Parashewanella spongiae: one gene and its partner. The protein of the gene in region 1 interacts with the protein of each later gene in a pairwise test. Links are inferred from orthologs where the notes say so. Each region holds a gene or a part of one and is shown in the gene's direction. Other genes may lie near its edges.

Region 1 (16,189 bases):
TAGCAAAAGAAAATCCCAACCGAGGCATCAAATTTCTCCTTACTCGCGGCGAAGGTGGGCGAGGTTATGCACCGAGCCAAAACGCTCAATATACAGAAATCATTACAATTTTTGATTTACCCGACCATTATAAAGGTTGGCAATCACAAGGAGTATCTTTGTCGATTTCTGAGGTGAAGCTTGCTAATCAGCCGTTACTTGCAGGAATAAAGCACCTTAATAGATTAGAGCAAGTTCTAATAAAATCAGTGTTACTTCCCGATGGTTTTGATGATTGGTTAGTGCTTGATCCTAATAATAATGTCGCAGAATCATCTATGGCTAATATTTTTGCTTTCATTGATGGTGTTTGGTGCACACCTGTCATGTCCAATTGTGGAGTATCAGGAGTGATGCGTGAGCAAGTTTTGATGGCATTGCCTGAAATGAATCATCCTGTATCAGTAACAGAAATCTCAATAAATAGCTTAATGTGCGCTAAATATGTGTTTATAACAAATAGTTTATTTGGCGTTGTTGCAATTAAAAAAATTAATCAACAACTGTTTGATATGTGGGATGGCGTTAATTCCCTCAGAAATTCTCTAGGAGTGACATTGTGAGAAGATGGATTATTTCACTGATTAAAGTCTTAACCATACTTATTCTCTTTGCGATAATTGCATGTGCATTCTTGTATAAAAATATTTTTGATTATGTAGAAGCACCTATAAATATTACTCAGCCAAGAGAACTTTGGGTTGAATCTGGCGCATCTTTAAATGGAACACTGCTTAAACTACAAAGGCAAAAAGTAATAAAAGATATATGGAAAATCAAAGCCTTTGTTAAGTTAAACCCTCAGTTAATGAGCATCAAAAAAGGGGTTTATCAATTAGACGTGACTGATACACCAAAATCTCTTTTATCTAAACTGCACAAAGGTTCCGTTAAAAATTACAGTGTCTCACTTATCGAGGGTCACACCGTTAAACAGTGGCTGAACACTTTAAATAAACAACCTCGATTAAAAGTCAGTGAAGATGCATTTTTAAATGTGTTGCTTGAACAAGGAGATGACACAGGTCTTCCTGAAGGTAAATTTTATCCTGATACCTATCATTACACTTCTTCGACAAGTGTGAATGAAATTTTGACTCAAAGTTATCTTAAAATGAATGTAGAATTAAATAAGTCGTGGAGAAATAGAGCAAAAAATATCCCTCTTAAATCGGCTTATGAATTGTTAATATTAGCCTCTATCATTGAAAAAGAGACTGGAAAGTCAGAAGAGCGTGAGATAATTTCAGCTGTATTTAACAATCGCTTACGAAAAAAGATGCGATTACAAACCGATCCCACCGTAATATACGGAATGGGAGATAGGTTTAATGGAAATATCAGAAAAAAAGATCTTAGAGAGCGAACAGCATTTAATACCTACAGAATTAATGGTCTTCCACCAACTCCAATAGCCGCACCAAGTATTGCATCGATTAAGGCCGCCGCACATCCATCTGATGTCAGTTTCCTTTATTTCGTATCTAAAAATGATGGAAGTCATGTATTTTCTACAACGCTGAAAGAGCATAATCGCGCAGTGAATAAGTATCAGAGAAATAAAAAATGAATGAGTATGAAGGCAAATTTATAGTTATTGAAGGCCTAGAGGGTGCAGGAAAATCAAGTGCTATTACTTTAGTACGTGACTACATTGAAAAGCATACAGGCACTAAACTTGTTTGCACCAGAGAGCCAGGCGGTACACCTCTTGCGGAAAAAATGCGTGATTTAGTTAAAATCGCCGATAAAACAGATCCCTTATGTGACGAAGCAGAATGCTTGCTTATTTACGCAGCCCGCGCGCAGTTAATCGCAAACGTCATCAAACCAGCATTAAATAATGGCAAGTGGGTGCTAGGCGACCGTCATAATCTATCTTCATTAGCGTATCAAGGTGGGGGCAGAGGACTTGGTGATTTAGTAGATGTCATTAGTGAAGCAACATTAAAGGACTTCAAGCCTGATTTGACACTTTATTTAGATATAGAACCTTCCCTAGGTTTGCAACGTGCCGCTTCTCGTGGAGCGCTTGACCGAATTGAGCAACAAAAATTAGACTTTTTTGAAAGAGCAAGATCTCGTTACTTATCAATTGCAACAGAAGATGAAAGTATACATGTCATCGATGCAAGTCAGGCAATGACAGAAGTTCACAAAGACATTATCAGTGCTTTAAAGGCTATGCCATGGTTAAGCTAAATGAGCTGCCTTGGCTTGATGAGGCCAAACATATATTTTCGCGTCAATTAGAAAAAAAATCAGTTTCTCATGCACAGCTTTTGAGCTTAGAAAAAGGTTATGGCGCTAAACAGTTGCTTGGTAGTTTAGCTCAACTCACTTTCTGTGAAAGGCCTACTCAGTTTACTCCTTGCGGTCTTTGTAAAAGCTGTACCCTAGTCGAGTCAGGTAATCACCCTGATTTCCATCAAATTGTTCCAGATGGTAATCAAATTAAAGTTGATCAAATTCGTGAATTATGCGGTGATCTAACAGAAACGGCACAACAAGGTGGTTGGCGAATTGCAATAATTTACAGCTGTGAAAAGCTTAATAAATCTGCAGCTAATGCATTGTTGAAAACGCTGGAAGAGCCTGGAAAGCAAACACTATTATTATTGCAAACTGAAAGTTTTGGATTGTTAATGCCGACAATTACAAGCCGCTGCCAAAATATATTAGTTAAAAAACCCTCGAAGTCTCAAATTAATGATTGGTTAATTTCACAATCTCCAGAATATAAAGGTACGAATTGGTGCATTCCTATAGTCGGTGGGCCATTAGGTTTAATCGAAAGTATCTCGTCCGGACACTATAACAAGTTATTGAATTATAGAAATAATTGGAGTCAAAGTTTGTCGGCTGGTCATCTGTGTGCTAGTTTTTTAACAGTCGATGAACAAACTATTGTTGATGTGTTAGATGTTTTGTATCTCGTTTTTAGGCAATTTATTTTACAAAACAAGTTTAATGATGCTTTATTACAAGCTGAAGTCGTTAAATTAGCAGCTGAAGTCATGCACATGCGCCAAAGATTGAGTTTAATGAGTAATATTAATGCTCCAGCATTGTGCCAACAATTTATATTGAAATATCGGCACCTAGTTAATAGATAATTGAAAATATTGCTTGCAATATATGGTGGGATGAATGGTCGACATTAAAATGGAATTTAAGTCGTTGAATGAGCTATATCGTTCTTACATGCCGTTTATCAAACCAGCCGCTATTTTTATCCCTACACATCATTCTCACCATCTTGGGGATTTTTTAGAAATCTCTTATCAGCTCCCAAATGGTTCCGAAAACCAATTATCAGGCACTGTTGTCTGGATAAACCCAATCGGTGCATCAGGTGGCCGTCCAGTTGGTGTTGGAATTAAACTTGAAACCGATTCAGATGAACAACGACTGCAAATTGAAAAATTACTGGCGAGTAATTTAGGCTCTGGAGATTTGACCTCTACCATGTAGCTCGTTATCCTTTCCCATTATTTTTAAATCGGACTTCATTTGTGTTAATTGATTCGCACTGTCACTTAGATCGCCTAAAATCTGCCCCAGATCACTCAAATTTAAAAACTATTATCGAAACAGCCTCAAAACGTGGGGTAGAGTACTTTTTATGCGTAAATGTACGACAACAAGAATTTTGCGATATGAAAGAAAAAGTAGCGGCTTTTCCTCAAGTGTTCTTGTCTTCAGGTGTTCACCCTTTGGATGTAGAGTCAGGGCTTGATGTAGATAGTTTGAAGTTAACAGCGGCAGATGAAAGAGTTGTTGCAATTGGAGAGACAGGTTTAGATTATTTTTACTCGAATGAAACCAAAGCTCAACAACAAGACTGCTTCGAAAAACAAATCAAGTTAGCCGTAGATATAAACAAACCACTGATTGTTCATACCCGAGATGCTCGTGAAGATACAATCGCAATGCTAAAAGCAGGGCAAGCCGATAAAGTAGGTGGTGTATTGCATTGCTTTACCGAAAACTGGGAAATGGCGAAAGCGGCCTTAGATTTAGGTTTTTACATTTCAGTTTCAGGGATTGTAACTTTCAAGAATGCAGGTGAATTAAGAAGCGTTATTCGTAAAGTCCCTAAAGATAGGTTGTTAGTTGAAACAGACTCTCCTTATTTAGCACCAGTTCCCCATAGAGGTAAAGAAAACCAACCAGCATTTGTTCGTGATGTTGCTGAGTTTGTAGCTGAATTACGTGGCGAAAATTATGATGAACTTGCCAAATATACCAGTGAAAATTTCTTTAAGCTCTTTAGTTGTGCCAATAAATTGAGATAGTTCCCATTTTGAAGAAGGTAATTTTTTGATAAAAAAAAAGCCCAAACAACTAGGTTGCTTGGGCATTGGGAAATGGCTCTTTCGAGCCGTGCGCTACTCGGTTTTCATTAATGAGCTTGAAACTCACTAATAATGAAATTCAATATTAATTAGTCTAGGACACTAATTTAGTTTTTGCCAAAAAACTTTTCGATTTTTTTAGTGTAATACCAATTACAGTAATTAATCTCTCACTCAGCCAAGAGCTAAAGGGTTTCAGTGCAAGTCGTTACTTTAATTGGTATAATTAAATAAACATATTTGTTGGTTAAAATTTTCATTAACCAATAGCAGTATTATCCCTGACTAAATCTCTAGGTAAATTGTTCTTTAGTCTATTTCCTAAATGCTTTACTAAGCCTAATGGACTAGATTTGTGACAAACTATTTTTTCACCTAATGACTTTTCTGCAATATCTAGTTGAATGTCTCGACCTTTCAAATATTCGACAGCTTGTAGTTCTGTTAATTCAATTCGATGCTCACTCGTTGAACAGAGCGAAACAATAGCTTCGTGACTTACTTTTAAACGCTTTCCTTTTTGTTCAGCAAGTTTAAGACCAATTCTTTGGTATCGCATTCTTAACATAAGATGCTTAAAGTGGATTGGGAACAACCAATACTGGTTTTCTCTACACATGATTGGAGCATCTGCCGGCAGTGTAATACCGTATGAATTTTCAAGCCAAAGCATTAAATCTTTTTTTTCTTTAATCCGAATCGGAGTATATGGAAACTTAGTATTCAATTTTGGTTCAGGTTTTATTTTTTCGATGGATTGTAATTTTTTGATTTTAGCTACAAAAAAACCTTCACTATCGAATAGTTGTGGCCATACATGCAAGAAGCCTTCAGGCGTACATGACTTTCTGCTTCCATCAAATAATTGGTGAAGTGATACAAATTCAACAGCTTCAGGGTATAACTCTTTTAGATAAAGGCAAACCTGTTGATTTTCTTGTTGGCTCAGTGTACAAGTCGAATAAATTAATGTCCCGCCAACTTTAAGCGCTGCAAAAGCTGATTGAATCAGTTCTTTTTGTTTTTCAGAAATAGAGAGCACTTTATCAAGGCTCCAATCTTTTAACGCGGAAGGATCTTTTCTTACTGTGCCTTCGCCACCACATGGCGCATCAAGTAATATTGCATCAAACTCTTCGAATAAGTATTGACCAAATACAGTGGCATCAAAATGGGTTAATGTGCAGTTTTTGACTCCCATCCGCACGATATTAGCGTGTAGCATTTTAACTCTACTTGACGAATATTCATTAGCAATCAAACTTCCACTATTATTCATCATTGCTGCTATTTGGGTGGTTTTTGAACCAGGTGCTGCAGCCATATCAAGTACATTATCTGCTGAATTCAATTCATCAAATAATGCAATTGGAGGCAACATTGAACTTGCCTCTTGAATATAAAAGAGGCCTTGTAAATGTTCTAACACATTCCCAATACCATCAATGTTTGGAGTTGTAATCCAAAACCCTGACTCACACCAAGGGATTGACTCGAAAGTCCACCCTTTGGATTCCATCATTTTAAGAAATGAATCAACAGTAATGCGGAGGGTATTTACTCGAATAGAACGACGCAATGGTTTATGACAATATTCTATAAATTTATCAAAAGAAAGATGTTCAGGAAATTGGGTTTTAATGTTGTCAATAAAATCAGAACTAATTTGAGCCATTTGATGATAACTTCGCAGAATAAAAAACGAAATTATAGCATGGCGTAATATTGCATGTACTGAGATAGGAATTTATGATTTGACGCTTTTATAGCACTCTAATAAAAAGCCAGTAACTATTGTTACTGGCTTTGGCCTAAATAATGAAACTATTTAGAATGTGTATTTAACACCTAGACGTACTTCCCATAATGATTGTGCTAAGAAAGTAGTTTCTTCAGCATTATCAGGTAAAAACTCATTATAAACGTATGTACCGTCACTATTTAAAGACGCGTCAACAACATTTTGAGCAGTAAAGTTACCAACTTTTTTCACACCCCAATCATCATTCAACATATTAGCTAAATTTTTGATGACTAAATATGCACTTGCTTTATGATCTTTGTAAAAACCCGGCAATTGTTGATCTACACGAAAATCAAGGCGAGTGTGCCATGAAGAGTTATGTGAATTACGATCAACTATTTCACCACGTGTAAAGCCTTTATCTTCAACAAATTGATTAAAGGCGGTTTGATCAAAATCGTCGCCATAAGTAACGTTCGCATCATCTATTGTTGGAATATAAAGTAATTGTCTACGGCTTCTAAACTCTGTTGCACCAACACTCAATCCATCAAATGCATAAGAAATAGGGCGACCTTGAGTATGGGAACCAAACAAAGTGAATCCAGTTTTGTAACCATCAAAAAATTCAGTTCCATAATGCAAGTTGAAAGTGAATCTATGTGGTGTTTCATAATTCGAAGTGGCTAAACCAGGATTTTGTGCATCAGTTGTAGCAAAACCTGTAAAGTTTGAAAACGAAACAGCACTGGTCATAGGTGAAACATCTTCTGAACGGTTAAATGCATACCCAAAAGAGGCATCTAGACCAAAATCGTATTCTTTCTTAATCGCGAATGAAACGGTAGTTGATTTACCATTTTCCCTTGCATTGGTTAATACAAAGTCACTCTTACGGAAATTACGTTTTACATCATCGCCATCTTCATCTTGACCGACAACAATATAGTCGTAGACTGCACGACCATCAGAAGCTTCTGTACGACTCGCGTTATCCCAATGAGCAGCAGTAATAATTGCACTATCTTGCTTTTGAGAGTAAAGGAAGTCACCTTGAATCACATAATCGTTTTCAGTGGTGTAAGTAAAACCTAAGTTATATTTCCATTCTGATGGAATTTCAAAATCCCGATCGATTGCATTAACTGATGGCTCATTACCTAAAGCAGGGTTGTTATTTGTAACTTCATCAACTTGGTCTTGTAGTGGATCAAAGATAGGCCGACCTTCGCCACTGAACAAACCATCAATAGGTGTGCCATCATCATTAAGTAATTGGGAGTCACGGCGATAGGTATCGATGTTTGTTATACCATCGTTAGAGTAAGAATTTGAAATCCATACATTTGGATTACCGCCAGAATATAGTCCAAATCCACCACGTATCTCTAGGTTATCTTCAACACGCCAATTAAAACCAAATCTAGGTTGTAATAAGTTTTTACCGTCAAGAGTTTCATCATTCCTAAAGCCGTAACGGTTGTGGAAAACTTCGTTATAGCGTGGCTTATCATCACTGGTATACCAATCGTAACGTAAACCAAATACTATCGAAAGATCTACATCTTCGAATGTATATTCATCTTGAATATAAGCTGCATGAGTAGCATATTCAAAATTCGCAGCTGCATCATTAGGGTTATTCGTTCCTGCAGAGTTATTGTAATAAATATCATCTGCAAGACCAGCTTCGAAATCATCTAGGCCATTAAAACGATATTCACCAATAGTGTGCTGCATGAATAAATTAAATACATTTAAATTCTCATATTCATAACCAGCTGTGATGGTATGGCTATCCAAATAATAAGAACCGCTCAGCTTTAATGTTTGGCTTTTCCAGTCAAGATCATTGGATTGACGCGAATCATCAGGGCCGATATAAATGCTGGCTCCATTAATTCGTTCAATTTGAATTTCACCAAACCCACTCGCAGCATCAATAGATTGTTGACGGTTGTCTAACTTAATTTGTCCAACACGCAATTCTGTTGAAAAGTCATCACTCCAATCTGAGTATAACGAACCAACAATTGAATTTAATTTAGCACCCACTTCATAAAAGTGGTTAGAAAGAGTTATTGTATTATTTCGTTCATCTGATTGATCTATGCGAAAACCATCATTATAGTTATAAACTAATGAAGCACGGTGATTATCATTAATATTCCAGTCAAGTTTAACCAGTACTTTTTCATCTTCAACAGGCATAGAAGCTGGTGTACCACCGGCATCATAACCATACACATCTTTTGCGATACGAATAACACGATCAAGTTCAGCTTGAGAGATTTGATTTCCTAGTGCGTCGTATTGGAAAATTTGTGCACCTTCTAATTTTTCATAAGCACCAAAGAAGAAAAGCTTGTCTTCGATAAGCGGTAAACCAACGTCAAAGCCAAAACGTTCCTCAGTGTAATCACCAACATCTACGTCTTCACCTTTTATTTTGTCTCCTCGAAGAGAGTCGCTTGAATAATCATAAAATACACTTCCGTGTACTTCATTAGTGCCTGATTTAGTAACTGCATTAATGTTACAACCAGTAAAGCCACCAGCTTCAACACCAAACGGAGCTATTTCTACTTCAATTTGGTCTAAAGAGCTAAATGAAAATGGCATTCTAACTGTAGGATAACCATTACGGTTCAAACCGAAGCTGTCATTCATACGAACACCATCGACGGTTAAACTACTATATCTCGGGTTACTGCCTGCACAAAGAATGGCTTCTTCACCGTCCGCCTCTTCAATATTGATACGTGGATCAATACGAACTAAGTCTTTGATATCACGATCTGCTGATGCAGCATTTTCTAGGTCTGAAAGGTTGAAGTGAGTAGCAGGGCTTGTTGAGCCATATTCTGTTGCTGTTAAACGCGACCCCTTAACAACAATAGTTTCAGTATCATCTTTATCTAGTTTAAAGCTAAGGTCTAGTGGCTCACCTAAATTCAAAAAAACATCTTTAACTAAGCGATCTTTGAATTTATTTGAATCAATCTTGATGGTGTAGGGACCACCAACACGTAAACCTTTAGCTGAGAACAATCCGGAGTTGTTAACTGTAACTGTTTTACTTGTACCAGATGGTACATGCACGAGAGTTACAGTAGTACCGGCAGCTGGATTTCCAAGAGGTCCAACTATTTCCCCTTTAACTGCAGATGAAGTGTCGGCAGCAAGAGCAGAGGTACTTAACCCTAATGCGAGAATTAACGCACTCGAGATCCGTGAGAGACGATGATTGGTCATCACATTTTCCTTTAGTAGAGGTATTATATGGTTAAAATCTAATCTGTTTTTTGCTTTTTTATCTTATTTTTAAACTGGCAAAATTAAGCAAAAAAATTCCAATTTGTTGTAAATGGAATCAGGTGCGAATTAAAACAGATTTTTCCTACAATTTCATTACAATAATGAAACAGAAAATTCATGATCAGTTGTTTTTAAAACGCTTGTTTATTTTTCGATTTTTTAGTTTTTTAAACAAAGCCTGTAGGAATAGGGGGTATGAGAAACCTTCTTTTAAAAACGAAAGTTTTTAGCTAAATTAATTCACCTCGATGTAAACAAAACGTAACATTAAAATGAGGTGATATTTTAAAATAATAATACTTAGGACTATATATGAGAAAGTTAGCAGTTGTTTTATTTACTTCACTTGTTGTTTTTTTGACTTGTTTTGAAGTCTCTGCATTTGGCCGAAATGGTCATAGAATCGTAGCTGAAATAGCTGAGCAATATCTTACTGTTAATGCTCACGCACAGTTGATGAAAATAACTAGCGGAATACCATTAGCTCGGCTTTCAACTTGGCCAGATGAGATCAAGTCTGATAAGAATTGGAGACATGCTTCTGCTTGGCATTATATCAATGTAGAAGATGATGCTGATTGGGAAAAGTTGCCAAGAAGTTCTGCTGGAGACATCCTCGAAGCTCTTGAAAGATTTGAGAATCAACTAAGCGATTCGTCACTCAGTAATGAAAAAAGGTGGCAAGCGTTGGCTTTCTTAATTCACTTTATGGGTGATTTACACCAGCCTTTGCATGTAAGTCGAGCGGCTGATAAAGGCGGAACTAGTATTCCGGTAAAGTGGTTTGGCGAAACTAATCGTTATAACTTCCATAATGTTTGGGACACACTTATCATTGAGCATCAGCAGTTAAGTTACACTGAATATGTCGACTTCTTACCTATAAGTCACAAGAACAGACAATCTTGGATATTAGGTGACTATACCGATTGGGCGAAAGAATCGATGGTTCTTAGGAATAAAGTTTATGACTATCGAGTTGATGGATCAGGGAAACCTGACTTAGGTTATGGTTATATTTTCAAGCATAGATCGGAAGTTGAACAGCGCATGCAACAGGCAGGAATTCGTCTTGCGAATATTTTAAATAATATTTTTGCTTCTTGATAGCAAATACAAAGTTATACCAATTACAGTAATTAACTGCTCAATTCTGAGCTATGTATGTGCTCAAAGTGCAATCGAAATTGATAAAGACATTGTTACCGACCTAAAAAGCTGTAGTTATTACATTGCTACGTCAAGACAGTTTTGACAACATACAAGCTCCCCAAAAGCAAGGCTAAAGGGTTCCATTACTGCGTTACAAGTACTTGAATTATTGCAATGGTTCTTCGAGCTTGTGCCTAGCACTGAAACCCTTTAGGAAAGTTGCGGAAGAACGTATACCTATGAGTCTCGTCACTCCAGCGCAGGCTGGAAACTAGTGCCTTCGCTGGTATGATAAAGGTTGGTACTTTCTAAATCGCTAGATCCCTTAGCTCTTGGTGAGTGAGAGATTTATCTCTGTAATTGGTACTAAATATTAAGCCATTCTCAAAAAATCTAAGACTGCTTTCAATCGATTTAACAGCCTAAATCATCTTTCATATGGTTTTAATCTTAATTCATAAAACGATTTATCCTTTAAGTTACAAGTAGTTACGGCAACTAACTTATTTTATTTTTGAAAATAATTCGTTTTACTTTTTTTGGTGTATTTAGCTTGATAGCGATCACCAAATTTAAGGCTACGCTTATTGATAATGGAATCAATATTTCTATGACAGGCATGTCGATTTTTAAATTAGAACTTACTTAGGAAAGTTGCGGAAGAAACTATACCAATGATTTCTCGTCACTACAGCGCAGGCTGGAAACGAAGTAACGACAGTTTTGTATGTCGATAGTCTAGTGTCTTTACTTTTTTCTATAAAAGTCACTGGATATCAGCCTTCGCTGCCATGACAAAGATTGGTACTTGCTAAATCGCTAGAGCCCTTAATAATTGATCGGAGTAACACATGCCTAATATCGAGCTCAGACAAGCTGAAGAAAAAGATTGGCCTTTCGTTAACCTGTTAATTCAAAATGAATTGAAATCATATTTAAATGCATTATGGCCTTATGAGCACGATAAAAATCATTTTATTAGATTAAAACAAGCAAGGTTTGGTCAAGAAACTTCAGAAATAATCTCGTTAGATGGGGTTGATGTAGGAAGAGTTACCTTTAAAAAAGAACAAGACAATACAGAAATAGAAGACATACAGCTATGGTACGATACTGAGCATAATTCACTATTACAACAAGTCTTAGTAAATCTGATTGATAATCATATAAATAAAGGTGATTTACTTAAGGTAAGAATGCGCCATGAAAATCCATTAGTTCCTGTTATGAGAATGCTTGGTTTCAGCGATTACTTCGAAACAGATCACCAAGTTTATCTACGAAAAATTACATAAAATAATTAATTATACCAATTACAGTAATTAATCTCTCACTCAGCAAGATCTAAAGGTTTCCAGTACAAGGCGTATGTTCGAAGTACTATATTCCCTACGGCCGCCATACAAAACTGGCGTTCAACGCACTTAGTGCATTTGTCGGGATAATTCAAGAACATGCAACGCAGTAATGGAAGCCTTTAGCCTTACCCTCAGGGAGCTTGTATGCGCAAAAATTACTTCAACAAATTTTCTCAACGTAGAATAACTGTGTTTTCACCAATTTCGTTTGCAATTTGTGCGCATACACAGCTCTGAGTTGAGCATTTAATTACTGTAATTGGTATTAGAAACATCGAGTAGGGTGAGGCGTTAGTGCCCCATCCCTCTCGCAGAACCGTACGTACGGGTCTCGTATACGGCTCCTGCTTAATTTTATTCAATTACTTTGTACTAAGCACATAGCCCGTTCGCACTTCTTCAAGATTGTAGTCGAACCAGAGCACACGCATTTCTGTTAAGTAATAAGAAGTTTTCAATTAAACAGATAGCTGACATTTTCGAAGTTTGCGAAATTACAGTATCAAACTGGATTACCGCTTGGTACGAGCAAGGTGTCTCAAGTTTATTTGATGACAAACGTTCAGGTCGACCTAGTATTTACTCTCAAGAGGAAGCTTCACTCTTAAAATCATTTGTTGATGAAGAGCCTCATCAACTTAAAAGAGCGCAGCCTTTAATACAGAATTCAACAGGTAAAGAGTGCAGTCTAGGCACAGTAAAACGGACGATAAAAAATTTTAACTACAGCCATAAACGCATGAGACATTCACTTAAAAAACAGCGAAATGAAGTCTATTTTGAAAGAGCCTACGATGAATTAGTGAGTTGTGTAGAAATGGAAAAGGAAGGGGTAATAGATCTTTATTATTTTGATGAATCAGGCTTTTCCCAGAAGTCGAACTTACCGTATGGTTGGAGCGAAAAAGGCGTTGCTATTGAATGCACTGTATATCAAAACAGTAAGAAACTAAACGTACTTTGGAATTACCACCACAATAAATAATGAGAACGCCATTTGAAACCAATTAAAATTTCTCTGAGAAGATCTATATAAACTTTAAGTATATATTGATTTATTTCCTTAAAATCTCAGCCACCACTTACCGTTGAATATCAACTGCTTCTCTATTTTCCTAAAAAATCTATATTGTTATGGATACTTATTAGGCCATTGGTTGAAAACTTGTCAAACATTATTAATCTGAATTTTTTGTGATATGATAAATTTTTCGTCAATGAATTTACCTGTATTACAGCAATGGTGTCGTAAGGTTTCCTAGTATCTGAAGGTGTAATATTGGTTAGCAGTTAGATATAAGGGATAGTTATTACCATTAAACTAAATTTTGAAAGACGCTTCATATTGACCGCTTACAAAAGTTGCGGAAGAAAGTATACCGATGAGTTCTCGTCACTCAAGCGCAGGCAGGAAACGAAGTAACGACAGTTTTGTATGTCGGTAGTCTAGTGCCTTTGCTTTTTTCTATAAAAGTCACTTGATACCAGCCTTCGCTGGCATGACAAAGATTGGTACTTCCTAAGTCTCTAGATCCTTTACAATTTATCAATTCATCGAAGACAAAGAATTGGAATGTGAATGTGCAATCCCCTAGGCGCTGTCAGCTCAAACACTTCAATCGCTGCACAGTTAAACTTTCAGCCTCAGAAAGCAAACCTTGAATCAAACACCGTTGATATTGACGGTCAGTTGTTTAGGGTCAGCCTGCTTGGGCAATATGATGCATTCCTCAAATTTATTCGTGATGAAGAAGTAACGAAAAACCACGCTGAACTAGAGTTAACTGATGATGTAGCGAAGTTACCAGGAGCAAATTTTGATGAAAAATTAACAAGAGTGATAATGCGGGCTGAGCAACAAGGAGAGGCCATTCTAGCTCGGGACACCAAAGGCAGGGAGGATTATTTTGCGCGACTCGAAAAATTAAAGACGCATATTATTGGTCAAATCAATTTCGCTCAACAATTACCGGATGACGCCTTACTTTTTCTTGTTGAATTTTCAAACAGACTGGACGAAATGAAACTCTGGCCTGAATCACAGCAGCTGCTTCATCTGGGAGCCTTTCCTATGGCGGTTGAAAGCGAAACTGAATGGCGGTGCATAGACGGGCTTCGTATTCGTTTGGGTTTGTGTGATAGGCCATCGACAACGATTTTTAACTTATTGTGTCGGGAACAAATGAGTGACGCATTACTGAAGTTAACTTCAAAGGTTAGATTTGACTACCGAGTACATTTAGCGGCGACGGTGCCTTGGTTGCTTACAGGGATCGTCTCTCATAAAGACACTCATTTTAAGTTACCGCTGCACGACCTGTTTGCGTCAGATATTTATGATTTACTTCTCACTACCCCAGAAAATTATCACCGCCGTTTACTGAGCAGTATTGACGATTATTTGGAATTATCGCAGCAGGTATTATTTCTGAAAGAGCAATACCTTCAGTCTGAGGATGATGATCTACTAATGGAAATGAATGGCATAGTTGATCGGTTAAAGGAAAATGCTTGGACTGTGTTATTAAAACTGGCTCCTAACCATTTTTATGATGGCAGCCAGACAAGAGATAGCATCAGTAATGAGATTTTAAAGCGCATTCACACAGACCAGCAGCTAACACTTTTTTTAGAGAGTGCATTTATACCGGAAAAGCCTGAGCTAACGGATTACACTGGCAATATCAGCCACTGGTGTGAAAAACTTTATTGTGGTGATTTTTGTGCGCTGGCAGCACTTGTTGTTTACTGTCTTCCCGTGTTTGATAAACGACCGTTGATGATGTGTTTATTGTCACATACATGGCAGGCGCTCTACCGTGATACGTTATGTAGGCACCTTGAACAGTTAAAAGTTAAGTCGGAGTTCGTCACTGTTTGGAGTAAGCAAATTGTTGAGCGATTAACTGAATTTAATGCAAAATACGGTGATGTAGTAGAAAAATACCTGAATAACAGAGAGGGTTGGCAAACCTTACCGTTAAATCGTAAACAAGACTTATTGCAGCAGTGCATTTCAGGCGGCGTCAGTTTTTCTACAATACAAGCGCTTCGTAATTCAGGAGCAGATGAGGTGCATTTAAGTTCACTTGATTGGCGAGCTTGGGTAAATTCAAGAGACTGGCCAAAATTAATTCATTTATTGAGACATCAGGTTAATTTCAATGAAGTAATACATTACGCTTTACCAATCCTTAAAAGTGATAATCAACTGTTGCATATCGCAGCGTACTTTGGGCGAGAGGATGTGGTGGAAGCATTATTGAAGACTCCGAGTATTGAAGTTAATAGTACTAACGAAATCGGGTATACGCCACTGCTTATGGCTTGCCGGATTGCTAAAGATAAGGTGGTGAAGGTACTGCTGAATTATAAAGGGCAGAACCCTAAAGTTGATATAGGGCTGACTAGGGAGCATTCAACATATCAAAGTACGCCACTGCATTATGCTTGTAACGCTGGTCATGATGGTGTGGTGAAGGTAATGCTGGATTATAAGAGGCAGCACCCTAAAGCTGATATCGGGCTAGCCAAGGAACATCCAATATCTAAGACTACGCCATTGCATGTGGCTTGTATCGCTGGCCATTATGCTGTAGTGAAGGTGCTGCTAGATTATAAGAGGCAGTACCCTAAAGCTGATATCGGGCTGAACAGGCAAAATTCAACATATAAAAATACGCCACTGCATGTGGCCTGCCGCCTTGGTAAAGAGAAGGTGGTGAAGGTACTGCTTGATTATAAGGGGCAAGAACCTAAGGCTGATATTGGGCTGAACAGGGAGCATTCAACATGTAAAAATACGCCACTGCATGAGGCATGTGTCGTTGGTCATGATGGTGTGGTAAAGGTACTGCTGGATTATAAGGGGCAGCACCCTAATGGCGATATCGGGCTGGTCATGAAGAATTCATATACTAAGAATACACCAATGCATGGGGCTTGTATCGCCGGTAATGATGGCGTAGTGAAGGTACTTCTGGATTATAAGGGGCAGTACCCTAAAGCCGATATCGGGCTGACCAGAGTGCATTCAATATATAAAGATACGCCATTGCATGTGGCCTGCTGTCTTGGTAATGAGAAGGTAGTGAAGGTACTACTGGATTATTTATCCACACATCCGATAGATTCAATTCGATTGTTTAGTAATGAATTTGGAATGTCACCGCTAAAACTGGCACGAAAATATAAGCATGAGGTTATAGTTAACCTCATAC
Region 2 (15,984 bases), 2.0 Mb from region 1 along the record:
CGGAAGTTTCTTAATCTTTGTTACTTAGGGGCTGTTTATCTTTCGTGATTATTTTTGCAGCGATAAATTGGTCGTTTTAAACAAGACAGAGCTTGTGCGGTTTGGTATTCCAAATAAGCAAGCGATAACGCAGTAGAAATGACCAATTTACGCTGTCTAAGATGCTTTTGAGCGTTCACTGTTCTGTGTTGTAACCCGTTTACTTAGATGACTAAGCTTCATTGCTTACGCCTTGAACAGATAAATCTAAATAAATCGGTTGAACCTAAAAACATCAGTTGAACGCTGAGTATACGCGTAACTATTTGAGCAATATGATGACTTTATTATCATGTTTTTCACCCAATGAGTGAAATGCTCTACGCTCACAAGCTTGCTAAAATGGCTGCTATCTGCGTTGTAACTTTTGCAAGTAGAATAACTACTTGCTGCAAGCTACGCCTTAATATCAGCATTTTTCCTACGCTTGAGAACGCAGTCAACTGATGTTTCTAGGGAGCGCCACGAAGCGCTTTATTCTGTTGCGGGATTTGTCTCAACGTATACGCAGCCAAGCGATTACATGGCCATAAACCAGAGACAGCAACGTTATTATTTATAATAAGTCCATCAGGTTGAAACGTACCTGACGGGATAATTACCAGTTCATCCCGAAATCTGACGGGCATGCATAATGGGTAACCGCTATGACATGAAGCCCTGTGACAAAGGCCTTGAATAAAGGTTGAGATGCAATGTAGGCCGCAGCATCAAGCGAATTCAGTTAAGCGTCGTAAATCAAAAAATGAAGATGGGGAGTCTTTCCTAGTTGACGAACCCTGACACAAACAGAGAAGCAACTGGTAAATGCATCTGTTTGATCTTCCGGCGTAATATGAAGTGGCATGTATTGAAGGAAATAAAGTGAACGTGGGAGAGCCTGAGTGTTGGAAGGTAGTGACTTCCACTATCCGAATATAAGGTAAACCGAAATTTCAGATAGGGCGCTCAGGCAGTCGGATGAGCCCATAGTACCGTTAACCGTGAAGACAACATAACTTCACATCAGGGAAGGGGCTCAGTGTTACACCCGTTTTTAACGTAACTTTTGAGGTGAAATTGCCATATGGCTAACACTCCAGTAAATATCAGAATATTACAGCGAAAACTTTACTTACGCTCAAAGCTTAACTCGGAGCTACGATTTTACAGCTTGTACGATAAACTCAGTCGCCTAGATATACTCGAAGAAGCCTATCGACGATGCAAAGCCAATAAAGGCGGAGCAGGAATTGATGGCATCACATTCAGTTATCTAGAGCAGCAAAAGAAAGTCGTTGTGCTGTTAAAAGAAATTCAAACTCAATTACAACAGAAAAACTATCGACCTAGCCCAGTCAAACGAGTAGAAATACTCAAAGACAACGGCAAAACGCGGAAACTTGGGATCCCGATAATCAGTGACAGAATTGTGCAAATGGCGATGACAATAGTGATGCAACCCGTCTACGAACCTCATTTACATGAACACAGTTATGGTTATCGTCCATGTCGAAGCGCCCAGCAAGCGGTAAAAGTCATTGAAATGAGCCTAAAACAAGGCTACCAGCACGTACTCGATGCTGACTTGAGTGCCTATTTCGATACCATCCCGCACGCTAAGTTGATGGCAAAAGTAGAAAGGCGAATAAGCGACAGCAGCTTTCTGAGTTTACTGAAAAGCTTTATCAAAGCGCCCATCAGCGTAGAGACGGTCAACAGAAAATGGCGAATAGAAGCAAGCCGATGTGGCACTCCGCAAGGCGGAGTTATCTCTCCACTACTGGCTAACATCTATCTCAACGATTTCTGTTTGAAAATACACGAAAAAACACCGTGTAAAATCGTTACCTATGCAGATGATTTTGTTGTACTTCATAAGCAAACCTACACACAAGAGCAACTGGACTGGATAACACAGCAATTAAGTGATGAAGGTCTGAAGCTAAATCAAAGTAAAACCCACTGTGTGGATATGGGAAAGCTGATGAATGAGTTTGATTTCCTCGGTTTTAACTTTCAACGGATCACAGGCCTCATCATCAAAGGCACCAGTTACATCAAGATACAGGCGTCTAAGAAGAGCCAAACAAAGCTGAAAAATAAAATCAGAGACATAGTGAAACACCGAACCTCAAATACACTTGGCGTACTGATAAATAAGGTTAATCAAGTTCTGAGGGGATGGAAACACTATTTTGGTGGGATAGGTTATCCCAGAGGTGTATTTTTCAGAATAAATGTATTTGTAGTAAACCGGTTCTATCGCTGGCATCGTCGCTTAAGTCAACGTCGAAGCAAGTATCTATCACGAGGTGCTTACGAAAAATTACGCCAAGCTGGTCTTGAGTATTTACCCACGACAAGATGATAAGCAAAGTGAAGGGGCTGAGAGAAGTGTAACAACAGAGCCGTGTGAGGGAAAACCTCATGCACGGAATCGAAGAGGGGCTGCTGGATAAGCGATAGCGAAGCCAGTAGCCTACTCTACTTGAACGCACAATTTAACTTTAATTTATTGAAATTAGTTACAAAATTAAACAACCCTAATTCACCTATTAGGTGAGTGCTGAACATTCATATACATGCCAAAATCACCGCTAGCTGCGTTATAAATTTTGCAAGTAGAACCACTACTTGCTGCTATTCATGCCTTGCTATCAGTAATTTTTTCTGCGTATATGAACGCTCCCAACCGATTTATTTAGGATAAACGCTCAAATAGCACAAAATTTAATCTTGAAAGATAAACAGCCCTAGGCTTACTCAGACAAAATGGGCATGCTGTCATTCCTTTTCGGTACTTCAGTTAAAACGGAATCTAACGTTAAATTGTCAGAAGTGACGGCTCTGAAGTCGCTAGCCGTTAGCTCATTTTTGTGAAAGAGAAAATCACGAGTATCCATGTTTTCTGGTTCTGAAAATATGATGTGTCGAGCTCCAGTCCTAGAGACTGTTTTCCATACTTCTTTGCGACTCACTGCATTAAGTGTTTTTACTTGAATTGCATTAATGCTACTTAAGGGAAGGAAGGTAATTGGGCAATAGTATCTTGGTTTTTCTGGTAGTTTTTTTATCGAAAATCCAAATAGTTGATGAGGTCGGGTCATCGAAATGTGATCTGGAACATATGGTATTTGTGAGAGGTGTTCAACCACTAGTTTCATTCGCTCCCCTCGTTGGCTTTGGATAAAGACATTAATATTACTCCAGTTTTTATGGATTATTTTCGGAATGGTTGTTATTTGACAGAGACTATAATCATCATCTTTGGTAGCTGATAATTCATTCATTTGTGAGCTATTTTTTTTCCGTGTCGTGGTTGCTAAAGCTTCTGAAACTGTATTTGTTTGCTGTGCTTTAGTGTCTGTATCGCCATGCTGTTTATTTTTCTTTAAAGGAGGAATATATTCTTGTTTTGTGACTATAGTTATTCTTCCTTTTGATACTAATTCAGAATAAGATTCGTGTTTAACGCCCTCTCTTTCAAAAACGGCTTCAATGAGCGCAATTTCCTTTTTAACGGATTTAGGCACTTTGGTGTCAGCTGTAATTTCAGAATCCAGTTCACTTGAATGGAATTTTATAACCCATTCATTGAGGTTAAACCAACTTTTGTTATCGTTAGGAAAATAAGTATAAGTGTGGTCTCCAATTGCAATCGTATTTGTTTCGCCTTCGATAGGATTTAACCAAACCTGAAGCGAAATGTTTTCAGCTGTAGAAATGTTAGAAGCGATAGATGCCATATTAATTACCTATCTTATGAAACTAAAGGTCAAGAGAAAATGGGAGTAAAAAAACAAATTGAAAAGGTATTTTAAGGAATAGAAAGAGGTTGTCATTGAATGTAATTAAAGATTAATTTAATTTAATCACTTCGGGTTTAATTCTTCGCACCTTGGGATGAACTAACACAAAAGGTTTGTACCTTGTCATACCTGTGTAGCCTGGTATCCAGCGACTTTCACTAAACAAGAAAAAGCCTCTAGACTCCCGCCTTCGCTGGAGTGACGATACCTCGCCCCTCTGTCGGGGGAATTCATTTTTAATCTCGTAGGCTTTAATTCCTCGCCCGCTAATTGAATTGAATATCAACCCAGACTAATCGGTGATCTGAAGAAACAGATTTACCTTGTTCTCCAGCTTTATTTTCAAATAAATAGCGGTATTTTTCACCTTTTGCTTGCCAATATACTCCAGAATCGACAACTTTTAAGTCAGCCGATGGCAACACATAGTCTAAGCGTAATGGAAATAAATGCGTCCAATAATTTGGCGTGCCGGTAAAGGTTTTTTGAGTTAAATACTCTGTACCACCAGTAGATGCAGGGATCATATCGCCAGTTGCAACAGCTTGAGCAATACGGGGATGATTAAGCAATTGTTTAATAGAAAATTGGTACGAGTCGCCATCAGCGGGATCTGCATTCAAGTCACCGGCAATAATGAATGACTCATTAGTTCCTAAACCACCTTTGTTGCCTTGATCGTCAATGAGATAAGTACTTTGTCTGGGGTCGTTACTCACATAATCAGAAAAAAGACGAATTTCATCATGATTACGGCGACCATTTCTGTCTTCGTCACCATCAAATACTGGAGGGGTAGGATGCATGGCTAATAAGTGGATGGTTTTGTCTTCGTTTATTCTAATTGGCAAATCAATGTGGTTTTTCGATGATAAACGGAAATGTTCTAAAGTGCTTTCTTGGTAATAAGGCGTACCGTCAGCACGAGCAGGCAATGCCGCGTTTGGCATATCTTTCCAAAGGAATTGTTGAAAACTCCTTAAGTTATCGGTAACAAGTTCATATTTAGATAAGACAATAAAGCCGTATTGGCCATGATAAAAACCAAAACCGTAGGCGTCAGTGGGAAGTGTTATTTTTCCATCGCCATTTAAATCCTGCTCGGCAAGACCTGTGTTGGTTGGAGCAATATAAAAATATGGATAATCAATAGCCTCAGCGCCATTCTGCGACTGGTTTAAATAGTAAGTGATAAAGTTTTCAACTACCGTCGAATCATTACCTGAACCATCGTGATCAAACTCGTTGAGTAGTAATACATCAGGACGTGTACGTTGGATGACTTCGGCGACATGCTTAATTTGCAAGTTATCACCAGCCGCCATTTCTGCTGGCAGAGTGTCAGCTGAAGTGCGATCAAACGAGGCGTTATAGGTAGCAAATTTGACCTTATTTGCAGTCACATTAGTTGTCTCATCAAAAAGTTTATTTTGGATATGTCCAGAAGCCATAGCATACAAAATAAAACCGACCGAAGTGAGAGCAAATACCGCATTTAAAATATAAACAGCAGACCAAATTTTTCGATTAAATCCAGATCTAACCCAGCGCCCTTTATTCAGTAAGATTACTCCACTTAACAGAATACAAATTATTGCTGTCATCAACATTGGGAGAGAAATGCTAACAATGGGCAGCATTAATGCAGCGCCTGACGATTTTGACCTAGTTGCAATATCGTCAGCTAACATCGAAAAACAAAAATAGATGATTGCCAATGCAACTGTCCATAGTAATAAACCTATTCCCTGTAAATATTTCATTATTATCGCCTAATTAAGTAAATAGCAATCATGGCGAACAATAAACTCGGTGCTGCAGCACCGACAATCGGTGATAATTCATAGACCAAACTGAGAGGACCAAAAATTTGATTACAGATATGAAAGCTAAACCCAGCAATGACACCCATTAATACCCGCGCACCCATGGTAACAGTTCGAAGGGGTCCAAAAATAAATGACAGAGCCACCAACAGCATCACGGCAACGGTAAAGGGCTGCATGATTTTACGCCACAGAGCAAGTTGATACTGACTTGCATCTTGGCGGTTAATTTTCAAATAATCGAGATAATCAATTAGGCCTTGAATTGACAATGATTCTGGTTTTGCGGAAACCACGCTCAGTTTGTCTGGCGTTAAGGTTGATTGCCAATCATATTCTATCAGTTTGCTGTCAGTGATTTTGCTATCGGTTAAATGGGTTTGCGTCACTTGGTGCATTTTCCACGTCCCACTAATGAAGTCGGCGCTTTTGGCGAAGATCATGTGGCGCAGTTTATGCCGTTCATCGAAGCTGTATAGTGTAATGTTCGATAAGCGGTTTATGCTGTTTACTTGACCGATATTGACAAAAAACTCCCCGTCTTTCGCCCATACCCCTTGTCGTGACTTAATTAAACTACCACTCGATATACGGCTTGCTCTCAACTCGTAAGCTTTTTTCTCTGCAACTGGCGCTCCCCATTCACTGAGAGCCATAACGAGTAGCATTAGTGGAACGGCGGTTTTCATTACTGAGAAAGTGATTTGCAACCGTGATAAGCCAGAAGCTTGCATGATTACAAGCTCAGAGTTTGAGGCGAGCATACCTAAACCAATGAGTCCACCTAGCAACACCGCCATAGGAAAGAACAGCTCAATATCACGGGGCACAAGAAAAAGGACATAAATCCCTGCATCGAGAACGGTGTATGCACCACGTCCGACGACACGCAACTGATCGACCCATTTAATGATGCCTGAAAGTCCAGTTAAAATAAGTAAGCATAATGCCGAAGTGCTGATCAGGATCCGTGCAATATAGAGGTCAAGAATCTTCATTTTGCATCCTTTACTTGCTTAGGCTTGTTTTTATTTTTTTCTTTGACCAAACCGGTCATTCTGGCACCGATAGGACGTTCTTTACTCAGCAGCAAAACAGCTATGATGAACGCAGACAAATGAATCCACCACATGCCTAAATAGCTTGGGTATACTTCATCTTCCAGTGCTTTTTTGGCTGCGACCATCATTCCAAAATAACCTAGATATAACAAAATCGCTGGGAACATCTTAGCGAACTTGCCTTGACGAACATTCACTCGTGACATGGGGACGGCAATTAAGGTCATCATGATAATGGCCAAAGGAATAGCCACGCGCCAATGAAACTCAGCAGCGGCCTCTGGACCTGATGTGTTGAAAAGCTCAAAGGAAGACATAGCAGACAGTTTACGTCGACGTTCTTCGACTTCTCTGTCTTGAATCTGCATTTGGTAACCGCCAAATTCGATAACTTGGAAGTTTAATGAGTGAGGAGAGCCTTGATAGCGTACGCCTTGATCCAGTACTAACTGTTGCTCACCATCTTGACGTTCGACAACACGCCCAGACTCAGCAACCACAATGTTTGTTTGGCCGCTGGTATTATCTTTTTCAGGTAGCTGCGCAACAAATACATTACTTAAATTATTCTTTTTGTCTTTATCTTCAATAAACAGCACTGCGCGACCATTAGCACTGGTTTGAAATCGACCGGGAATGATGGCAGATAGTCCGGCTTCGGATTGTGCTTTTTCAAGTAATACGTTTTGCTGTTCTTCTGCCCAAGGAGCAATATAAAGTGATAATGCTGCGGTAATTGCAACATTAAATATTGTGACCGCCAAAGTGACACGGGTAACGTACCACTCACTGATGCCTACACTATGAAATACCACCATTTCATTTTCTGCATACATCCGACCATGAGCCAACATAATGCCAAGAAATAAGCTTAAAGGTAAAATCAACACGGCTAAAGTGGGCAGTTCGAGCGCAAGTAAAGTGGTTATGAGTGAAGCGGGAAAATCGCCGTCAGTGGCATCGGCCAAAATTCTCACAAAGTGCTGACTGATAAAAATGGTGAGTAAAACTGTTAAAACAGCGAGTTGAGCTTTAAAAACTTCTCGGATTAAATATCTAAATACAATCACAGGCCTGCCCGGAATCTAATCTTGTGTTTTTGCTGGAATAGGAATAAGTTTCATGTAAACTGTCAGCACTCAGTGATTTTAGCTTACTTTACAGCAAAAAAAACAGACTATATCACCTTTAGAACTGGAATATTAGTGCGCTAAAGTTGCAGTTCGTCATTATCATGTATCCGTGAATGTTGAAAATGCTTTGCAACCTCTCTAAAACCAAGCATCTTCATGATTCACGTGTAATTAAATTATAATTTTTGTATTTAAGAATCTAGGAGTGCTCATGGAGTTTAGCGTAAAGAGTGGTAGCCCAGAAAAACAACGTTCTGCATGTATTGTTGTCGGTGTTTATGAACCTCGTCGTCTATCTGGAATCGCTGAGCAACTTGACCAAATCAGCGATGGCTACATCAGCAACTTACTTCGCAAAGGCGATCTTGAAGGTAAGTCAGGCCAAATGTTGCTATTACACCACGTACCCAATGTATTGAGTGAACGTGTCCTATTAGTAGGTTGTGGTAAAGAGCGTGAATTAGATGAACGCCAGTACAAGCAAATCATCGCTAAAACTATTAATACCTTAAATGAAACTGGTTCGATGGAAGCCGTATGCTTTTTATCAGAACTGCACGTGAAAGGGCGCGATATTTATTGGAAAGTGCGTCAAGCGGTCGAAACCACGAATGACAGCTTATATTGCTTTGATACGTTAAAATCGGTTAAAGATGAAACACGTCGTCCATTGCGGAAAATCGTTTTTAATGTCCCAACTCGACGCGAATTACCAGCAGGTGAGCGTGCGATTGAACATGGTAACTCAGTGTCAGAAGGCATGAAGCTTTGCCGTGACGTGGCTAATATGCCACCGAACATTTGTAATCCAGCTTACTTGGCCTCTCAAGCTCGTCAAATGGGCGAAACCTATAATAGCCTAACGGTGTCAACTGTTGGCGAAGAGCAAATGGCTGAATTGGGTATGCACTCATACCTTGCGGTTGGTCGTGGTAGTGCCAATGAGTCTATTATGACTGTAATGGAATACAAAGGCGCTGCAGATAACACCGAAAAGCCGATAGTTTTAGTGGGTAAAGGACTGACTTTCGATGCGGGTGGTATTTCGTTGAAACCTGGTGAAGGTATGGACGAAATGAAGTATGACATGGGCGGCGCCGCAGGTGTTATTGGTACCATGAAATCACTATGCGAAATGAACCTTCCAATTAATGTAATCGGTATTTTAGCTGGTTGTGAAAACATGCCATCAGGTAATGCTTATCGCCCTGGCGATATTTTAACAACAATGTCAGGACAGACAGTTGAAGTATTGAATACAGATGCAGAAGGCCGCTTAGTACTTTGTGATGTATTAACCTATGTTGAGCGTTTCGATCCTGAATTGGTTGTTGATACTGCAACTTTAACAGGCGCTTGTGTGATTGCATTGGGTAAGCATGCTTCAGGCCTGTTTTCATCACACAACCCATTAGCACATGAATTGTTGAATGCTGGTGAGCAAAGTGGCGATAGAGCGTGGCGTATGCCGTTGTGGGATGAATATCAAGATATGTTGGATAGCCCGTTTGCCGATTTCACCAACTTAGGTGGTCGTCCAGCAGGTTCAATAACAGCTGCATGTTTCTTGTCACGCTTTACCAAAAAGTACAACTGGGCGCATTTAGATGTGGCTGGTAGTGCATGGAATAGTGGTCAAAATAAAGGATCTACCGGACGTCCTGTACCGATTTTAACTCAGTTTTTGATTAACCGTTCAGGTGTTGAGCTCGGAGAGTAAAGGCTAGCAGGTTAGCAATGAAATGAGGCGAAGCATTAGCTTCGCCTTTATTTTTAAGGAGCAAGAATAGATGAGCCAAGCTACATTTTATCTAATGGAACCCGATGAGAATCTAGATGCAATTGAAGCTCTGCAAGGGTTCGCTTGTCAATTAGCTCATTTTTATTATGAAAAGCAATTACGGATTTATGTGCATTGTGGCAATCGTACAGATGCACACCAAATTGATGAATTGCTTTGGCGCTTCGAAGCCAGTGCTTTTGTGCCACACAACTTAAAAGGGAGTGGTCCTCAAGGAGGATCACCAGTAGAAATTGGTTACGATCCACAAGGACCGCAACAGATTCGACACCTATTGATAAATCTTGCAGACCAAGCCCCTGCTTTTGCGGTAAACTTCAGCCAAATTATCGATTTTGTTGCTGCAGATGACGTTAAAAAAACGCTGGCTCGTGAACGTTATCGCCAATATCGCGGAATGAGTATTGAGTTACAAACTCAAGATCTCGCCAAAGATGCATTTAAATTTGTTTGAGAAAGAATATTTCCATGGAAAAAACATACGATCCTCAGTCTATAGAACAAACGCTTTACCAAAATTGGGAAGCACAAGGTTATTTTAAGCCCCACGGCGATACTAGCAAGGGCAACTATTCCATTATGATCCCGCCACCAAACGTGACGGGCAGCCTGCACATGGGGCACGCGTTTCAAGATACTATTATGGATACCTTGACGCGTTACCAACGCATGAAAGGTAAAAATACCTTATGGCAAGTGGGTACCGATCATGCTGGTATCGCTACCCAAATGTTGGTGGAACGTAAGCTTGATGCTGAAGAAGGCCAAACGCGTCATGATATTGGTCGTGATGCGTTTATCGACAAGATCTGGGACTGGAAAAATGAATCAGGCGGCACTATCACTAAACAACTTCGCCGCTTAGGGGCTTCAGTTGATTGGGATCGTGAACGTTTTACTATGGACGCGGGCTTATCAAAAGCCGTGCAAGAAGTTTTTGTAAAATTGTACGAAGATGACTTAATTTACCGTGGTAAACGCTTGGTGAATTGGGATCCTAAATTGCACACCGCGATCTCAGATCTTGAAGTTGAAAACAAAGAAAAACAAGGCTCAATGTGGCACCTTCGTTATCCATTAGCCGATGACGCATTAACCGCAAACGGTAAAGATTATCTAGAAATTGCCACTACTCGACCAGAAACTATGCTCGGTGACAGTGCGGTTGCTGTCCACCCAGATGATGAACGTTACCAAAGCTTGATTGGTAAGTTTATTATCCTACCAATTGTTAATCGCCGCATTCCTATTGTTGCCGATGATTATGTGGATCAAGAATTTGGCACTGGCTGTGTAAAAATTACGCCAGCACACGACTTTAACGATTACGAAGTCGGAAAGCGTCATAACCTGCCAATGTTTAATATTCTTACTATTGATGCGGCAATCCGTAGCGTGTCAGAAGTGGTTAATACCGATGGCACGAGTAATAGTACGATAGATGGTTCTTTACCTGAACGTTATGCCGGTCTAGATCGTTTTGCGGCCCGTAAAGCTGTCGTTGCCGAATTTGAAACTTTAGGTCTGTTAGTAAAAATTGAGCCACACGGGTTAAAAGTCCCTTATGGTGATCGTTCAGGTGTAGTTATTGAACCTTTGTTAACCGATCAGTGGTATGTCGCTGTTGAGCCAATGGCGAAAACGGCGATAGAAGCTGTTGAAAACGGTGAGATTAAGTTTGTTCCGCAGCAATACGAGAACATGTATTTTTCATGGATGCGTGATATCCAAGATTGGTGTATCTCACGTCAGTTGTGGTGGGGACATCGTATTCCTGCTTGGTATGACGACTCAGGTAAAGTTTATGTTGGTCGAGATGAAGCTGAAGTCCGCGCCAAACATAAGCTAGATGATTCAGTAGTGTTAAATCAAGATAACGACGTACTTGATACATGGTTTAGCTCGGCTTTATGGACCTTTTCAACATTAGGTTGGCCAGATAATCTGGAAGACTTAAAAACCTTCCACCCAACTGATGTGCTTGTAACCGGTTTTGATATCATTTTTTTCTGGGTTGCCAGAATGATCATGATGACCATGCATTTTATTAAAGATGAAGACGGCAAACCACAAGTACCATTTAAGACTGTATACGTCACAGGACTTATCCGCGACGAAGCGGGCAACAAAATGTCGAAGTCAAAAGGTAATGTACTTGATCCACTCGATATGATTGATGGTATCGATCTTGAGTCCTTAGTCAGTAAGCGTACTGGCAACATGATGCAACCTAAATTGACTGCGAAAATAGAAAAAAGCACTCGCAAAGAATTTGCCGAAGGAATCGAAGCTCACGGCACAGACGCGCTTCGCTTTACCTTAGCAGCAATGGCTTCAACAGGACGTGATATTAACTGGGATATGAAACGTCTTGATGGCTATCGCAGCTTTTGTAATAAGCTTTGGAATGCGTCTCGCTACGTACTGATGAACACAGAAAGCGAAGATTGCGGCTTTGGTTCAAATCAAGATATGGAGCTATCTCTAGCCGACCGTTGGATCACTGGATTATTTAATAACACAATAAAAGTATTTGACGATCATATGGCGGCTTATCGTTTCGACTTAGCCGCAAATACTTTGTATGAATTTACTTGGAATCAGTTCTGTGACTGGTACTTAGAGTTGACTAAACCTGTGTTACAAAGTGGTACAGAAGCCCAAATGCGTGGTACTCGTCATACCTTGATTACCGTATTGGAAGCTATGCAACGCTTAATGCACCCAATCATGCCGTACATCACTGAAACTATTTGGCAACGTGTTAAACCAATGCTAAACCCAGAGTCGAATGTGGAAAGTGAAACCATCATGCTCGCAGCATTCCCTGAGTTTGATGCTAAGCAAGTCGACCAACAAGCCATGGATGATTTAGAGTGGATTAAACAAGTGATTGTAGCGGTACGAAATATTCGTGCTGAATTAAACATTGCACCATCTAAACCACTTAAAGCGTTGCTTAAGAATGTGAATGCTCAAGATAAAGCACGTGTTGAAGCTAATCAAACGTTTTTCAATACGTTGGCGAACCTTGAGTCAATGACCATACTTGCTGATGATGAAACTCCGCCTATGTCGACAACGGCTTTAATCGGCGACCTTGAACTCTTGATTCCAATGGCGGGTTTAGTTGACGTTGCGGCTGAAACAGCACGTATTGATAAGCTACTTGAGAAACTCGAAAAAGAAGTTTCACGCATTAATGGCAAACTTTCTAATCAAGGCTTTGTGGCTAAAGCGCCAGCAGCCGTTATCGATAAAGAAAAAGCTAAGTTAGCCGACCTTGAACGTGATATGGAAAAACTCACAGAGCAAAAAACTGAGCTGGCTAAGTTAGACGGATAAGGAAAGTTGCGGAAGAAAGTATACCGATGAGTTCTCGTCACTCCAGCGCAGGCTGGAAACGATAACGCAGCACCTTTTATTTAGAAAGAGCGACCAATTTACGCTCTCTCTTTTTTCGATGCCTTTGAGCATTCACTGTTCTGTGTTGTGACCAGCTCACTTAGATGGCTAAGCATCACTGCTCACGCCTTGAACAGATAAATGCTCAAATAGCACAAAATTTAATTCTGAAAGATCAACAGACCCTAGTGCCTTTGCTTTTTTCTATAAAAGTCGCTGGTATGACAAAGCTTGGTACTTTTTAAATCGCTAGATCCTTAAGGTAAGTAGTGGCTCTGAAGGAAGTTTGCTTCAGAGCCATATGTTTTAATAAAAAAGCAAAATCAATATGTTGGGTTAGTAACGATAATTGAACCTTGGTCTTTCGAAAGTTCTACATCTTTAAAGAATTCCTTAAGGAATGGAAAGAGATTATCTCTAAGCACCACGCCATTGTTTTTTCCTGTTATTACTTGTTGAAAATCCGTTTTGTTTTTTATGTGATGTTTAATCAACACCATAGCAACGTATAGTGAAATGCCGCTGCTTGCTTCATCTTCAAGTTTTTGATAAATATATTTAGCATGAAGGTTGAGTGCTTTATTTATTATACCAAGATTGGTCAGAAACAACTTATATTTGAGACCTTCTTCTACGATTGACTGGATCCAGTCAATGTCTTTACTCAGGTAGGCCATTTCAGAACAAAATTGAATGCCTATGACGGTTAGATCTTTAGCTAATGTAGGGCAAGCTATGATAGCTTCCCAAGCAGCTTTTCCTTCACGAAAGTTTGATGTAGCAAGGCATAAATGAAGGAATTTCCCATGAAGAAGAATGTTGGGAGTAAATGCTTTTTGTGACTGAGCTTCTTGCCATATTAATTTGGGTGTAGATCTTTTTGATCGACGAAAACCATGAAAAGATCATTAATTATCAATTGGATGGGTTTAATAAATGGTGCGAAAGGAGCAATTTTATAGTACTTATCAGTTTCCACACACAACAAGTATATAAAAAGGCTCCTTTCATGAAACTAGCATACTCAAACTCACTCGAATTTTCATTCTTTTCTGAAGCCAAATTGCAATTTGAACGTATTATTTCGCACCTCGAAGACGAGCAAGTTAAGCAAGAGAGCCATGGAGAAGTTGAAGCCTATATCGATACCGAAGGAACTGAGTTGTTGCGGTGTTTATTACAGGGTTTCTTAGATATCAAAACTGCTGAAGAGCCCCGTCAGCAAGTTTGTTCCAACCGTGACATTGCATTGAATCATTTGAAAAATAACTGCAAACGAAACTTAGAAAGTTTATTTGGTACCGTAACGATGCATCGAAAAGGTTACAGTCAACGTCGGTGTGATAGCGTGTTTCCAATGGATGGTGAGCTGAATCTTTCGAAAGATAAATACTCTGATGGTGTACGCCTAAGACTCGCTACAGAAGCAGTCAAAGGCTCATATGATGATGCAGTAAGCTCAATAGATACCACCACAGGTGCGCACGTGCCCAAGCGACAAGCAAGGCAAATTGTGCAGGATATTGCACAAGATTTTGATGGTTTTTATCTCCAGCAGAGATACCTTAAGCCAGAAAATACATCTGATTTACTGGTATTGACTATGGATGGAAAAGGCATCGTTATGCAACCTAATAGCTTGAGAGAGGGCACGCAAAAAGCAGCGAAACAACAGAAGCTCAAAGGACGCCTAAGTGCTGGAGAAAAAAAAGACCGCAAACGAATGGCAGAAGTTGCAGCGGTATACACCACCAAGCCTTTGCATCGTACCCCAGAATCAATCATGTCTAGAAACGATAATTCAAATGTTCGTCCATTACGTGTGCCACCAAGAAATAAACGTGTGTGGGCAAGCGTAGAAAGAAGCGCTGCGACTGTGATTGAAGAAGCATTTTTAGAAGCTCTGGAACGAGACCCAACTCAAAGCCGTCAGTGGGTTGTACTCGTTGATGGTCATCCTCATCAGCTAAAACAAATTTATCGGGTGATGAAGAAACTCAACATCAATGCAACGGTGGTCATGGATTTCATCCATGTGCTTGAATATCTCTGGAAAGCGGCGTGGTGCTTATTTGAAAAAGATGATCCAGAAGTCGAAGATTGGATAGAAAAGCGAGCGACTGAAATCTTACGAGGTAATGCGTCACAAGTAGCAAAAGGCCTTGGGATCAGTGCAACAAAACGGAAATTAAAACAACGAGAAGGCATTAATAAGTGCATCGGTTATCTATTGAGAAATAAATCAAGATTAGAATACGGTAAAGCGTTAGAGCAAGGTTTCCCAATTGCTAGCGGTGTCATTGAGGGAGCTTGTCGTCATCTGATTAATGATAGGTTGGATATCACTGGAGCGAGATGGAGTCTTGAAGGTGCAGAAGCTATATTAAAACTTAGGTCGTTAAGATCGAGTGGTGATATTGAAAAGTATTGGGAGTATCACAAAAAGCAATCCAAACAGAGGTTATACAGATGTGGATAACTTCGTCGTTTTAAAAGACCCACACCCTATTAATTTACCACGACTCATGTTTTTAGATAGAACACAAGCGGTCAGATAATTGCTGTAAGTGAACCAATTTGGCTGCCAATTTTTAACAGTAATGGTTTTGTGTAAAAAATCAGCAAATGGCAGGTGTTCAGCACAATTGCATGACATTATCAGTGAGTTAAGCGTTCTTAAATTGAATTCGACTTTATTACCTTCAATCCAATTCCACACATCAAAAGCCGAGTGATAATCGTGAAAAGTACTACAAGCGTTTATAAATGCATTAATTGCGACAATTCCCAAATTTGTTTCAGAGTGGCTATTTAATAAACATTCTTTTGACTCGCCCCAGAGTTCTTGTGCTAAGGGCTGATTACGAGAATGTCTACATATAGTGAATAAACAAGCATAGGTTTTAGCTTCTGGTTTGATTTTCTGGC

The links.
Region 2: the proteins of holB (region 1) and E2I05_RS03010 interact in binary tests that used the Escherichia coli proteins (3 or more experiments, as listed by UniProt). The link is inferred for Parashewanella spongiae from one-to-one orthologs.

Annotation. Positions count from the first base shown.
Region 1 is NZ_CP037952.1:2,814,253-2,830,441, reverse strand. Bases 1,193-4,191 are described here. They hold holB (DNA polymerase III subunit delta'), read left to right. Parts: upstream 1,193-2,228; coding sequence 2,229-3,155; downstream 3,156-4,191. Other genes in these bases: E2I05_RS11055 (TatD family hydrolase), read left to right, coding at 3,555-4,191; E2I05_RS11060 (PilZ domain-containing protein), read left to right, coding at 3,190-3,513; tmk (dTMP kinase), read left to right, coding at 1,606-2,241; mltG (endolytic transglycosylase MltG), read left to right, coding at 1,193-1,609. In the rest of the region: pabC (aminodeoxychorismate lyase), read left to right, coding at 1-602; more of mltG, read left to right, coding at 599-1,192; more of E2I05_RS11055, read left to right, coding at 4,192-4,337; 16S rRNA (cytosine(1407)-C(5))-methyltransferase RsmF, read right to left, coding at 4,657-6,072; E2I05_RS11045 (TonB-dependent receptor), read right to left, coding at 6,226-9,396; E2I05_RS11040 (S1/P1 nuclease), read left to right, coding at 9,772-10,566; E2I05_RS11035 (hypothetical protein), read left to right, coding at 11,463-11,906; E2I05_RS11025 (ankyrin repeat domain-containing protein), read left to right, coding at 13,549-16,189. UniProt on the Escherichia coli protein: Part of the beta sliding clamp loading complex, which hydrolyzes ATP to load the beta clamp onto primed DNA to form the DNA replication pre-initiation complex.
Region 2 is NZ_CP037952.1:832,691-848,674, forward strand. The notes cover bases 8,579-11,372. They hold E2I05_RS03010 (DNA polymerase III subunit chi), read left to right. Parts: upstream 8,579-9,640; coding sequence 9,641-10,105; downstream 10,106-11,372. Other genes in these bases: pepA (leucyl aminopeptidase), read left to right, coding at 8,579-9,570; E2I05_RS03015 (valine--tRNA ligase), read left to right, coding at 10,120-11,372. Also shown: ltrA (group II intron reverse transcriptase/maturase), read left to right, coding at 1,106-2,389; E2I05_RS02985 (hypothetical protein), read right to left, coding at 2,781-3,767; E2I05_RS02990 (endonuclease/exonuclease/phosphatase family protein), read right to left, coding at 4,097-5,593; LPS export ABC transporter permease LptG, read right to left, coding at 5,596-6,654; LPS export ABC transporter permease LptF, read right to left, coding at 6,651-7,787; more of pepA, read left to right, coding at 8,062-8,578; more of E2I05_RS03015, read left to right, coding at 11,373-12,996; E2I05_RS03020 (hypothetical protein), read right to left, coding at 13,380-13,733; E2I05_RS03025 (ISKra4 family transposase), read left to right, coding at 14,066-15,535; E2I05_RS03030 (hypothetical protein), read right to left, coding at 15,518-15,984. UniProt on the Escherichia coli protein: Part of the beta sliding clamp loading complex, which hydrolyzes ATP to load the beta clamp onto primed DNA to form the DNA replication pre-initiation complex.